Regions from separate parts of the Planomonospora sp. ID91781 genome, predicted to be linked through region 1. Evidence: riboswitches for the same ligand, from Rfam matches in the RefSeq annotation. Region 1 holds a riboswitch; each other region holds the start of a gene.

Region 1 (4,258 bases):
AACAGCACCAGGTTGCCCTCGCGGCCCTCCCGTACGGCCTCGCGCAGGTCGCCGCGGCGCACCAGCAGGCCCGGACCGGTCCGGCCGCGCTCCCGCTGGTACGGCGCGGCGGCCAGGACGGTCGCCGGCAGGTGGAGGGAGGCGGGGCGCCCCTCGGGGGCGCGGGCACCGGTGGTCCGCCCGAGGGGCGTCCTGGCCCGCGACCGCCGTCCCGGTGCTCCGGCTCCGACGCCGGGCACGGTGAACAGCCGGGCCCTGCGGGCCGGGCCGGCCTCGGCCACCTGCTCCGGTGCCGCGTCGCCGCTCCCCGCTCCGGAGGAGGACCCGGCCGCCGGGCCGGGGTCCGCCGTACCGGACCGCGGCGTGCCGGGTCCGCCGGGCGGCGGGGTGCCGCAGTCGGGCCCGCCGGGCGGGTCCGCGGACGCGCCGCCGGACGGTGCTCCGTCCGCGCCGGGACCGGAGGCCCGGCTCCCGTCCGCCCCGCCGGAGGGTCCGGAGCCGTCGGGACCGCCGGAGTCCCGGCCGCCCCCTCCTGCGCCGCCGTCCGGTTCGTCGGCAGGTCCGCCGCCCGGCCCCCCGCCCGGTCCGCCATCAGGCCCGTCGCCGGGTCCGCCGTCCGGTTCGTCGTCGGAGATCGCGTCGAGGAGGTCGTCGAGCCTGGACTCGTCCAGGCCGGGTGCGTCGAAGGGGTCGCGGCGGCGACGGTGCGGGAGAGCGAGCCGGGCCGCCTCGCGGACGTCGGCCGCGGTGACCTCGGTACGGCCCTGCCAGGCGGCGTGCGCGATGGCGGCGCTCGCCGTGACGAGGTCGGCGCGCAGGCCGTCCACCTCGAAGCCCGCGCAGACGGCGGCGATCCGCCGCAGCGCGGAGTCCGGCAGCGCCACCCGGGCGACCCGGGCCCGCGCCTCGGCGATCCGCGCGGCCAGGGCCGCCTCCTGCCCGGTCCAGGCCGCGGCGAAGGCCTCCGGGTCCGCGTCGTAGGCCAGGCGGCGGCGCACCACCTCGGCCCGCTCGTCCACCTCCCGCGACGCCCTGACCTCGACGGTGAGGCCGAACCGGTCGAGGAGCTGCGGGCGCAGCTCGCCCTCCTCGGGGTTCATGGTCCCCACCAGCAGGAAGCGGGCGGCGTGCCGTACCGACACGCCCTCGCGCTCGACGTAGCAGGTGCCGAGCGCGGCCGCGTCGAGGAGCAGGTCGACCAGGTGGTCGTGGAGCAGGTTGACCTCGTCGACGTAGAGCACGCCGCGGTGGGCGGCGGCCAGCAGGCCCGGTTCGAAGGCCTTCACTCCCTCGGTGAGGGCGCGTTCGAGGTCGAGGGAGCCGGCGAGGCGGTCCTCGGCGGCGCCGACGGGCAGCTCCACCAGCCGGGCGGGGCGGACCGCCGCATCGCCCGGCTCCGGCCCTGACGACCGGTGAGGACCGGGGCGGACGGCCGCCGCATCGGGCTCCGGCCCGGACGGCCCACGGGAATCGTGGGGCCCGTCGGGGCAGCGGGGGTCGGGGGCGGCTGGGTCGCAGGAGAAGCGGCAGCCGCGCACGACCTCGACGGGCGGCAGCAGCGCGGCCAGCGCCCGCACGATCGTGGACTTGGCGGTGCCCTTCTCCCCCCGGACCAGCACGCCGCCGACGCGCGGGGAGACGGCGTTGAGGACCAGGGCGAGTTTGAGGTCCTCCAGGCCCACGATCGCGGTGAAGGGGTAGTGCGAGTCGCGCACCGTCGGCATCTCCTCGGGGTGAGTCACGCGGGTGGGTCGGGCGGAGCGGGTGACGGCGACGGTTCTGCCCGGCGTCGCCGCGGAGAGCCGACCGGCCACCCGGCGGGGGAAGCCGAGCACGGATTCGCCCCCGTGGGGCGCCTCCGCCGGGTCGGTGAGCCGGGCGGCGAGCTCCGCGGTCCGGCAGTCCCGGCCTCGGCGGGCGTCATGCCGCGTCGGCGGCCGTGGTCCCGGTCGGCGAGGAGCGGGCCGGGCCCGGTCCGCAGGCCGAGCGCCTCGGCCGTCCGCAGGCGCCGCCGTCCGGGCGCCCGCACGGCGGCCGGGCCGTTCCAGCCTGGGCAGCAGCCGCAGGCCGGCGCGGCGCGGTCCCCGCTCGTCGAGTGGTTCGTCCTCCGGGGACGCGGCCCGTGCCGTCGCCGGTGTCGAGGCGTGGCGGAATCCGGCTCACGGGCACCTCCTTCAGGGATTGCGCGTCCCTTTTCGTAGGTCGGTGGCGGCCGGGTGACCTGGCTTCCGTCCCCACAGGGCCGGTTACAGTGGCGCGACCGCACCGGAATCTCACCGGATTTCCCCCGCGCCGCCACAAAACACCCGGAACGTATCCCGGGGCCGCCGCTCCCGTCAATCTCGTAAGATCACGCCCCTCGCCGGGCGGGGCGGATCTGCGCGGCGCCCGCGTCCGCGTCCGGGCGCACATCCGGGTACGCGGAACCGCCCCGTGACCTCGAGGCCCCGGGGCGGTCGCGTGCGGTCGTCCTCCGGCTCCGGTTCCTCACTTCTCGCCGGTGAGGGCGGTGACCAGCTCGGCGGCGGTGCGGCAGCGGTCGAACAGCTCGCCCACGTGGGCCTTGGTGCCGCGCAGCGGCTCCAGGGTCGGGACGCGCTGCAGGGACTCGCGGCCGGGGATGTCGAAGATGACCGAGTCCCAGGAGGCGGCGGCGACCGCCTCGCTGTACTGGCTCAGGCAGCGGCCGCGGAAGTAGGCGCGGGTGTCGCTGGGCGGCACCTCGACGGCGCGCTGCACCTCCTCCTCGGTCACCAGCCGCTGCATCCGGCCCCGGGCGACCAGGCGGTTGTACAGGCCCCGGTCGGGGCGGATGTCGGAGTACTGCAGGTCGACGAGCTGCAGGCGCGGGTGCGACCAGGGCAGCCCGTCGCGGGTCCGGTAGCCCTCCAGGAGCTCCAGCTTGGCGACCCAGTCGAGCTCCCCGGACAGCTGCATCGGGTCCTCGGCCAGGCGGGTCAGCACGGACTCCCAGCGGTCCAGGACGTCCTTGGTGGGCTCGTCCATGCCGTTGCCGCTGCGGGTCTCGGCGTACTTTCTGGCCAGCTCGAGGTATTCCATCTGGAGCTGGACGGCCGTCAGCCTCCGGCCGTCGCGCATCTTGATCTCGTACTTCAGCGTGGGGTCGTGGGAGACCGCGCGCAGCGCCTGGACGGGGTTCTCCACGGCGAGGTCGCGCGTGAAGTAGCCGTCCTCGATCATGGCGAGGACCAGCGCGGTGGAGCCCAGCTTCAGGTAGGTGGAGATCTCCGACATGTTGGCGTCGCCGATGATGACGTGCAGGCGCCGGTACTTCTCCGGGTCGGCGTGCGGCTCGTCGCGGGTGTTGATGATCGGCCGCTTGAGCGTGGTCTCCAGGCCGACCTCGACCTCGAAGAAGTCGGCCCGCTGGCTGATCTGGAAGCCCTCGCCGCGCGAGTCCTGGCCGATGCCGACGCGGCCGGCGCCGGTGACCACCTGCCGGGAGACGAAGAACGGGGTCAGGTGCCTGACGATGTCGGCGAACGGCGTGGCCCGCCGCATCAGGTAGTTCTCGTGGCAGCCGTAGGAGGCGCCCTTGTTGTCGGTGTTGTTCTTGTAGAGCTGGATCGGCGCGTTGGTCGGGATCGCCGAGGCGCGCAGGGCGGCGTCGTGCATGACCCGCTCACCCGCCTTGTCCCAGAGCACCGCGGCCCTGGGGTTGGTGCACTCCGGCGTGGAGTATTCGGGATGGGCGTGGTCGACGTACAGCCGCGCTCCGTTGGTGAGGATCACGTTGGCCAGCCCGAGGTCCTCGTCGGTGAGCTGGCTCGCGTCGGCCACCTCCCTGGCGAGGTCGAAACCCCGCGCGTCGCGCAGGGGGTTCTCCTCCTCGAAGTCCCACCGCGCCCGCCGCGCCCGGGCCGCCGAGGCGGCCAGATAGGCGTTGACGACCTGGGAGGAGGTCACCATCGCGTTGGCCCCCGGCTGTCCGGGCACGGAGATGCCGTACTCGGTCTCGATGCCCATCACCCGCCGTACCGTCATGCGCACCCTCTGTTCATCCGGGGCTGTCTTGTCCGCCGTATATATCCCCGAGCCTAGACCCTTCACTATGCCCAGTGCTTGGACAGTTATGGCACCGAGGCCTTCCGGTCCAGCGGCGGCACCTCCGGCGAGGGTTCGGCGGGGACCGGGAGGGGGCCGGCGGTACGGCGCCGCCGGCGTGCCTTCACGAACTCCTGGACGGGCCGCTCGGCCACCCGGTAGACGGCGTAGGAGAAGGCCATCGTGGCCAGGA
Region 2 (4,258 bases), 210 kb from region 1:
GGCGACCATCATCGCGTCGCACAGCACCGGGGCCCCGGCCAGCAGTGCGGCCCGCGCCGAGGCCACGACGCCGGGAGACCAGCCGAGGTCGTCGACCAGGTCCACCATGCCGCAGGCGTGGACCATGCGGACCGCGACCCGCGCGACGTCCTCGGGCAGCCCGCTCAGGTCGGTCTCGGCGCGGATGGTGGCGAAGGAACGGCGGTAGATCTCCGCGCCGTCGCGGACGTAGTCGATCACGTTTCCCCTCTGGCGGCCGCCACCGCGGCCGCGGTCTGTCCGATGTCCGCACAGGACAGGCTGAGGCCGTCCGCGTCCACCCGGTAGCCGTCGCCGGTCGCGACCACGTCCACGACCCGCCCGGCCGGACGGCCGCAGCGGCGCCCGCAGCCCGCCCAGTGCACGGGGAGCGTACCGGTGCCCGGCGATCTCATCGAACGCGAGGCGGCGTCCGCCTCCACGAGGCCGATGACGGAGGCCGCGTCGGCCCGGACGTCGGCGAGGGACTTGGCGCAGCCCGGGCGGCCGGTGCAGGCGCTCACGCCGGTCCACGGCGAGTCCGGGTCCGTGACCAGCCCGGCGTCCGCCAGCCGGACGGCCGCCTCCGCCGCCTCCGCGCGGGTCAGACCGGGCACGACCACCCCCCGCCACGGCGTGAGCCGTACCTCGTCGGCCAGCCCGGCGAGCAGTTCCGCCTGCGCCGCGGTCAGCCGCCCCAGCGGCACCGCGACGCCGAGGGCCACCCGGTCACCGGGATCCCCGCCCCCGTCTCCGTCTCCGGCCTCCTTCCGGTCCCCGCGCCCGCGGACCGGCTCGATGACGCCCACCGGTCCGTGCGTGACCGGGTGCGGCGCCACCGGCCGGCCGAGCCCGGAGCCCACGCCGGCGTCCGTCGCGGGAGGCGGCGCCGCGGCGTCCGCGGGGGTCTCCACCGGGGCGGCCGCGGAAGCGCCCGCGAGGGCGACGGCCGAGCCGGCCGCCTCGGCGCGGAGGCGTGCCACGACCCGGCCGGGACCGCCGGGCAGTTCCCCGATCCGCCAGGCGGCGGTCCCCGAACCCGCGAGCTCCGCCAGGAACGCCCCGGCCACCGCGAGCAGCGCGGGAACCGCCTCGGACACCGGGACGCGCAGGCCGCTGTCGGCGCCCGCGACGAGGACCGCGACCAGGTCGGGAGCGAGCGGCAGGATCCCCGCGTCGGCGCCGAGCCCGGCGACGTCGCCGCGGCCGTCGTCGACGGCGAACAGGAACCGGCCGGGCAGGGCGGCCAGCTCCGGGCGGGCGCACAGCGACCGGTCCAGTTCGGCGACCAGCGGGCCCGCGTCGAGCAGCCCGCGGCCGTCGCAGCCGGTCAGCGGGGAGGCCAGGATGTTGCGGACCCGCTCGTGGGTCGGCGAGGGCAGCAGGCCCGCCTCGCCCATCCGCGCCGCGAAGCCGGACTCCTCGCCCAGCCCGCGGACCTGGACGTTCGCCCGGGAGGTCAGCTCGATGACGCCGGTGCCGCACTCGGCGGCGGCCCGGGCCAGCTCGCGCAGCCGGGTCGAGGGCAGGCGGCCGCCGGGAACCCGGATCCGGGCCAGCCCGCCGTCGGCGGCGGCGTGCGTCTGCAGCGCTCCGGGACACGCGTCGGACCGGGACCGGCCCGGAAGGCCGGACACGCCGGAGGAGCCGGGACCGTCGGAGGCGCGGGAGGAGCCGGGTGCGCCGGACGCGTCAGGGGGTCCGGGACGGCCGGGCGCGCCGGAGGAGCCGGACAGGCCGGGAGTTCCGGAGGGCCCCGGTCCGCCGGGTGCGCCGGAAGGGGCGGGAAGCCCGAGTCCGCCGGGCACATCGGGGGAGCCGGACATGCCGGGATTTCCGGAGAGGTCGGGAACGGTCACGCCGAGGATGCTAACGCCGGGTTCCTCCGGACGACCGAACTGCCGTACGCTCATGGTCGAGCGAAGGCAATGGGAGGAAGCCGGTGCGAATCCGGCGCGGTCCCGCCACTGTGACCGGGGAGCGACCCCCAACCAGGCCACTGTCCGCGTGCGGACGGGAAGGCCGGGGGGAGCGTCGATCCGGGAGCCAGGAGACTCCGGCCCTCGCGTCCGCCGACGACCCGGGGCGAGGACCCCGAGGGAGGAAGAGTCTCCGTGCGCCCTTCGCCGTGCCCCCGTCCCGAGGGACGTGCCGCGTGATCCTGCTGCTCTCCACCTCCGACACCGACCTGCTCAGCGCCCGGGCGAGCGGCGCCGCCTACCGGCTGGGCAACCCCGCCCGGCTCGCCGCCGCGGACCTGCCGCCGCTGCTGGAGGGCGCCGACCTGGTCGTGGTCCGGCTGCTCGGCGGGCGCCGCGCCTGGGAGGAGGGCCTGGACGCCCTGCTCGCCGGGCCCCGGCCCGTCGTCGTGCTCGGCGGCGAGCAGGCGCCCGACGCCGAGCTGATGGAGTTGTCCCGCCAGTGGGGGGTCCCCGGCGGCGTCTGCGCCGAGGCGCACGCCTACCTCGCCCACGGCGGCCCGGCCAACCTCGCCGAGCTGCACCGGTTCCTGTCCGACACCGTGCTGCTCACCGGCCACGGCTTCGCACCCCCCCGGCCCACCCCGGCCTGGGGGGTGCTGGAGCGCGAGGCCCGCCGGGACACCGCCGGGGACGCCGCCGGGGACGCCGTCGGGAACGCCCCGGTCGTGGGGGTGCTGTACTACCGGGCCCACCACGTCGCCGGGAACACCGCGTTCGTCGAGACGCTCTGCGCGGCGGTCGAGGACGCGGGCGCGCGGGCGCTGCCCGTCTACTGCGCCTCCCTGCGCGCCGCCGAGCCCGCCCTGATCGAGACCCTGCGCCAGGTCGACGCCCTGGTGGTGACGGTGCTCGCGGCCGGAGGCACCCGCCCGGCGACCGCGTCGGCCGGCGGCGACGACGAGGCGTGGGACGTCGGGGCGCTGGCCGAGCTGGACGTGCCGATCCTGCAGGGACTCTGCCTGACGAGCAGCCGGGAGACCTGGGAGGGCAGCGACGACGGCCTGTCGCCGCTGGACGCCGCCACCCAGGTGGCCATCCCCGAGTTCGACGGCCGGATCATCACCGTGCCGTTCTCGTTCAAGGAGACCGACGCCGACGGGCTCACCGTCTACGCCGCCGACCCCGAGCGGGCCGCGCGGGTGGCCGGCATCGCCGTACGGCACGCCGCGCTGCGGCACGTCCCGCCCGCGGAGCGGCGGATCGTGCTGATGCTCTCGGCCTACCCGACCAAGCACTCCCGGATCGGCAACGCCGTCGGCCTGGACACCCCCGCGAGCCTGGTGCGGCTGCTGGCCGCGCTGCGCGGGCACGGCTACGACATCGGCGCCGAGGACGAGCTGCCCGGCGTGGCCGCCCAGGACGGCGACGCGCTGATCCACGCGCTGATCGCGGCGGGCGGGCAGGACCCCGACTGGCTCACCGAGGAGCGGCTGGCCGGCAACCCGGTGCGCATCGCCGCGCGCACCTACGCCGAGTGGTACGGCACGCTCCCGGCGGACCTGCGCGAGCGGGTCGAGGCGCACTGGGGGCCGCCGCCCGGCGAGCTGTTCGTCGACCGGTCCCGCGACCCGGAGGGCGAGATCGTGCTGGCCGCGCTGCGCGCCGGGAACGTCGTGGTGATGGTCCAGCCGCCGCGCGGCTTCGGCGAGAACCCGATCGCCATCTACCACGACCCGGACCTGCCGCCGAGCCACCACTACCTGGCGGCCTACCGGTGGCTGGCCGACGGGTTCGGTGCGCACGCGGTCGTGCACGTCGGCAAGCACGGCAACCTGGAGTGGCTGCCCGGCAAGTCCGCGGGCCTGTCGGCCTCCTGCGGCCCGGACGCCGCCCTGGGCGACCTGCCGCTGGTCTACCCGTTCCTGGTCAACGACCCCGGAGAGGGCACCCAGGCCAAGCGCCGCGCCCACGCCACCCTGGTCGACCACCTGGTGCCGCCGATGGCCCGCGCCGACACCTACGGGGACATGGCGCGGCTGGAGCAGCTCCTCGACGAGCACGCCTCGATCGCGGCCATGGACCCGGCCAAGCTCCCGGCGATCCGCGCCCAGATCTGGACGCTGATCCAGGCGGCCCGGCTCGACCACGACCTGGGGGTCGGGGACCGCCCGCACGACGCGGAGTTCGACGACTTCCTGCTCCACCTGGACGGGTGGCTCTGCGAGGTCAAGGACGTGCAGATCCGCGACGGCCTGCACGTGCTGGGCGCCGCCCCGCAGGGGGAGGTCCGCGTCGACCTGGTGCTCGCCATGCTCCGG
Region 3 (4,258 bases), 410 kb from region 1:
GATCGGCCGCCACCGGCGGTTGGCCGCCTCGGCCTCGGGCGTCGGGTAGAAGCCCAGGTCGATGGTGCGGTCCAGGAACCGCACGGCGGTGCGGACGGTGCGGCGCAGCCGCTCCCAGTCGACCCCGTCCCCGGCCAGGTGGGCGGCCAGGTTCACCGAGCCGAGGTTGCAGACGGCCGTCTCGGCGTCGCTGGTGACCTCGAGGATCTCGGTGCAGAGGTTGGACAGGTGGATGACGTTCTCGGGGCGGGCGGTCTGGTTGGAGGTGCGGTTGGCCGCGTCCTTGAAGGTCATCCAGCCGTTGCCGGTCTGGGCCAGGGTCCGCATCATCCGGCCGTAGAGGGTCCGGGCCGGGATCCGCCGCACGGCCAGCCCGGCCTCCTCGGCGGCCCGGTAGGCGGCGTCGAAGGCGGCGCCGTACAGGTCGGTGAGGTGCGGGACGTCCTTGGGGTCGAACAGCGACCATGCCGCGTCCGCCTCGACCCGGCGCATGAACTCGTCCGGCACCCAGTTGGCCAGGTTGAGGTTGTGGGTGCGGCGGGCGTCCTCGCCGGTGTTGTCGCGCAGTTCCAGGAACTCCTCGATGTCGGCGTGCCAGGTCTCCAGGTAGACGCAGGCGGCGCCCTTGCGCCGGCCGCCCTGGTTGACCGCGGCGACGCTGGAGTCCAGCGTGCGCAGCCACGGCACGATGCCGTTGGAGTGGCCGTTGGTGCCCCGGATCAGCGAGCCCCGCGAGCGCACCCGGGTCCAGGCGATGCCGATCCCCCCGGCGTACTTCGACAGGCGCGCGACCTGCCCGTAGCGCTCGTAGATGGCCTCCAGCTCGTCGCGCGGCGAGTCGAGCAGGAAGCACGACGACAGCTGCGGGCGGCGGGCGCCGGAGTTGAACAGGGTCGGCGAGCTCGGCAGGTAGGACAGCGTGGTCATGAGGCCGTACAGCTCGGCGGCCTCGGCCACCGTCTCCGACAGGCCGCAGGCCACCCGGAGGAAGAAGTGCTGCGGGCGCTCCAGGACCTTGCGGGTCTCCGGGTGGCGCAGCAGGTAGCGGTCGTAGACCGTGCGCAGGCCGAAGTACTCGAACCGGGTCTCCTCGCGGACCAGCGCGTCCAGCTCCGCCGCGTTGGCCGCGACGAACTCCGCCAGCCGGTCGGCGACCAGTCCGGCCGCGTGGGTGGCGGCGACGGATTCCGAGAAGGTCCGGACGCCGTGCTCGGCGGCCTCGTCGGCGATCAGCCCGTCCAGCAGCCCGGCGGCGGTCCTGGAGTTCTCCGGGTCGGTGATCACCCGGGCGGCGGCCTCCTCGATGGCCAGCCGGCGGGCGTCCGGGCCGGTTCCCGCCCCCGGTACGGCGCCGGCCGTCGTACCGCCCGCCGCGCCGCCCGCCGCGTCACCCGCCGTGCCGGTCACCACCGTGCCGGTCGCGCCGCCCGCCGCGTCACCCGCCGTGCCGATCGCGGCCTCTGCCATGGTCTGTGTCACGTGCCACCCCTCGCGCGCTGGAATTCCCCGTGTGTACGGCTCTCGAGGAACGGGCGCGCGTCGGAGGGCGGATCCCGGCCGCAGGAAGGGCATGCGGGAACCGCCTCGTCCGCGGGCCCTCCCTCGAAGCCCTGGACCGCTTGCGTGGCCGGGGCCGCCCACCGGGCGGTCCGGACCGCCCTCGGGCGTCCCGGAGCCCGGTCCGGCTCCCCTTCCACGCGTCACCGGCAGGTCTTCGGACTCACGGGCGTGTTCGTGCGCTTCCTACTGGCCGTCGCTTCCCAGGTCTCCCCAGTGCCTCTGACGGCGGTCGTTCCCGTTCACCGCTGCGGGGCAGTCCCGGAATCGCACCGGGTTCCCTCTTTCCTCGCCCCGCCAGGGGCGAACCAGCAACGAGGAGGATCCTACATCTAGGGGCGGATCGCGCAACCGGCCCTACAATTTGTGTCGGACGAGCCCAGCAGCCCGAGTTCGTAGAGCACGCCCCGGGTGCGCTCGGTCTCGGTGGCGAGCCACTGCCGGAAGTCGTCGCCGCTGAGGTACACGCGTTCCCAGCCCTGGCGCGCGCACAGTTCCCGCCAGCGCGGGGAGGCGTCGATCCGGTCGCAGAGCGCGACGGCGGCCTCGCGGTCCTCGGCGCTCATCTCCCCCGGGCCGAGCAGCCCGCGCCAGTCGGCGTACTCCAGCCGGACCTCCAGCTCCATGAGCGTCGGCGCCTCGATCCCGTCGATCCGTTCGCGGGAGGAGACCGCCAGCACGCGCAGGCGTCCCGAGGCGAGCCCGGCGGCCAGGACGCGGGCCGGGGCCAGAATCGCGGCGGCCCATCCGCCGCCGAGCGCCTCGACGGCCTGGTCGGCCCCGGCGTACCCGGTGTACTCGAGGAGGCGGGCGTCCACGCCCAGGCACTTGCCGATCATGCCGTAGAGGACGTGGTCCGGGCCGCCGGCCGCCCGGCCGCCGACCACCAGCCCGGCGGGGTCCCGGCGGAGCCGGGCGGCGAAGTCCTCGAAGGAGCGCAGCCGCGAGTCGGCGGAGACCGCCAGCGCCGCCCACTCGCCGACCAGGCGGGCCAGCGGGGTGGCGGACTCGGCCAGCGGGGCGGCGCCGGACGTCTCCGCCCCGGCGACCATCGGCATCCCGGCCACCAGCAGCCCGCCCTCGCGGGTGAACGGCGCACCGGAGGTCCGCGACGCGGCGAGGGCCGCGAGGGCGGCGGCCCCGGCCCCGCCCGGGTGGTTCTCCACCTCGACCGTCCGGGCCAGTCCGTCGCCGGTCAGCGCCGACGCCAGCGCCCGGGCCACCCGGTCGGCCTCGCGCCCGCGGGCCGCGGGCGCGATGACCGACAACCTCTCCGGCACCGGAGGTCCGGCGCCGCCCGTCGTCCCGCATCCCGCCGCGGCGACCGCGATCCCCGCGGTGATCCAGAAAAACCGCCTACGGTGCATAGGTGCCCCTTTCCCAGGGTGCCCTTGGCACTCTAGGTTACAGCACCATTACTTTCCGCCACAGAACGGGACGTAGCGGGCGCAGCGTTCCGGCTACTCCACCGTGACGCTCTTGGCCAGGTTCCGGGGCTTGTCCACGTCCCGCTCCAGGGCGACGGCGGCGTGGTAGGCGAAGAGCTGGAGCGGGATGCCCAGCAGGATCGGGTCCAGCTCGACCTCGTTCTTGGGCACGACCAGGCAGTCGTCGGCCAGCTTGGGGTCGGCGACGCGGTGGCCGACCATCAGCACCCGCCCGCCGCGCGCACGGATCTCCCCCAGCGTGGTGAGGTTCTTGTCCAGCAGCTCGTCGTCGGGGACGATCGCCACGGTCGGCATCTCCGGGCCGATCAGCGCCAGCGGGCCGTGCTTGAGCTCGCTGGCCGGATAGGCCTCGGCGTGCACGTAGGAGATCTCCTTGAGCTTCTGCGCGCCCTCGCGCGCCACCGGGTAGCCCCGGACGCGGCCGACGAACATGATGCTCGGCGAGTCGGCGTACTTCTCGGCCAGTTCCTTGACCTGCGGCTCCAGGGCGAGGATCTCCTTGATCTGGTCGGGCAGCGCGCGCAGCCCCTCGCAGATCCGGCGGCCGTCGGCCGGCGACAGGTCGCGCACCCGGCCCAGGTGCAGGGCCAGCAGCGCGAAGGCCACCGCGGTCGAGGTGAACGCCTTGGTGCTGGCGACGGAGACCTCAGGTCCGGCGTGCAGGTAGACGCCGCCGTCGCACTCGCGGGCGATGGCGCTGCCGACGGTGTTGACGATGCCGAGCACCCGGCCGCCCTTGCGCTTGAGCTCCTGGACGGCCGCGAGGGTGTCGTAGGTCTCCCCCGACTGGCTGATCGCCACGTACAGGGTGTCGGCCTCCACGACCGGGTTGCGGTAGCGGAACTCGCTGGCCGGCTCGGCGTCGGCGGGGATGCGGGCCAGCTCCTCGATGAGCTGGGCGCCGATCTGGCCGGAGTAGTAGGCCGAGCCGCAACCGATGATCTTCACGCGGCGGAAGGAGCGGGTCTCCCGCGCGTCCATGTTGAGGCCGCCCAGGTGGGCGACGTTGAAGCGCTCGTCGAGGCGTCCGCGCAGGGTGCGGGCGACGGTGTCGGGCTGCTCGGAGATCTCCTTGAGCAGGTAGTGCTCGTAGCCGCCGGTGTCGTAGTGCGCGGCCTCCCAGTCGACGGTCAGCGGCTCCTTGGCGGTCTCCCGCGCGTCGCTGGCGAAGGTGTTGAACCCGTCGGCCCGCAGCACCGCGAGCTCGCCGTCCTCCAGGTGCACCACCTGGCGGGTGTAGCGGACCAGCGCGG

Evidence for each region. Region 1 has a riboswitch for cobalamin ahead of HS048_RS23815 (VWA domain-containing protein). Riboswitches for the same ligand answer to the same signal wherever they lie in the genome.
Region 2: linked by a shared signal. The riboswitch ahead of HS048_RS22865 (cobaltochelatase subunit CobN) and the one ahead of HS048_RS23815 (VWA domain-containing protein) in region 1 are both predicted to bind cobalamin.
Region 3: linked by a shared signal. The riboswitch ahead of HS048_RS25680 (ribonucleoside-diphosphate reductase subunit alpha) and the one ahead of HS048_RS23815 (VWA domain-containing protein) in region 1 are both predicted to bind cobalamin.

What each region holds. Positions count from the first base shown of each region.
Region 1 is NZ_JABTEY010000002.1:1,005,731-1,009,988, forward strand. Features, by position in the region: gene HS048_RS23815 (VWA domain-containing protein) at 1-1,724, opposite strand, end outside; cobalamin riboswitch at 2,194-2,343, opposite strand; gene dop (depupylase/deamidase Dop) at 2,488-4,005, opposite strand; gene HS048_RS23825 (acyltransferase) at 4,092-4,258, opposite strand, start outside.
Region 2 is NZ_JABTEY010000002.1:798,629-802,886, reverse strand. Features, by position in the region: gene HS048_RS22875 (precorrin-8X methylmutase) at 1-240, opposite strand, end outside; gene HS048_RS22870 (precorrin-3B synthase) at 237-1,877, opposite strand; cobalamin riboswitch at 1,951-2,075, shown strand; gene HS048_RS22865 (cobaltochelatase subunit CobN) at 2,174-4,258, shown strand, end outside.
Region 3 is NZ_JABTEY010000002.1:1,420,029-1,424,286, forward strand. Features, by position in the region: gene HS048_RS25680 (ribonucleoside-diphosphate reductase subunit alpha) at 1-1,479, opposite strand, end outside; cobalamin riboswitch at 1,688-1,885, opposite strand; gene HS048_RS25685 (tripartite tricarboxylate transporter substrate-binding protein) at 1,890-2,837, opposite strand; gene glmS (glutamine--fructose-6-phosphate transaminase (isomerizing)) at 3,018-4,258, opposite strand, start outside.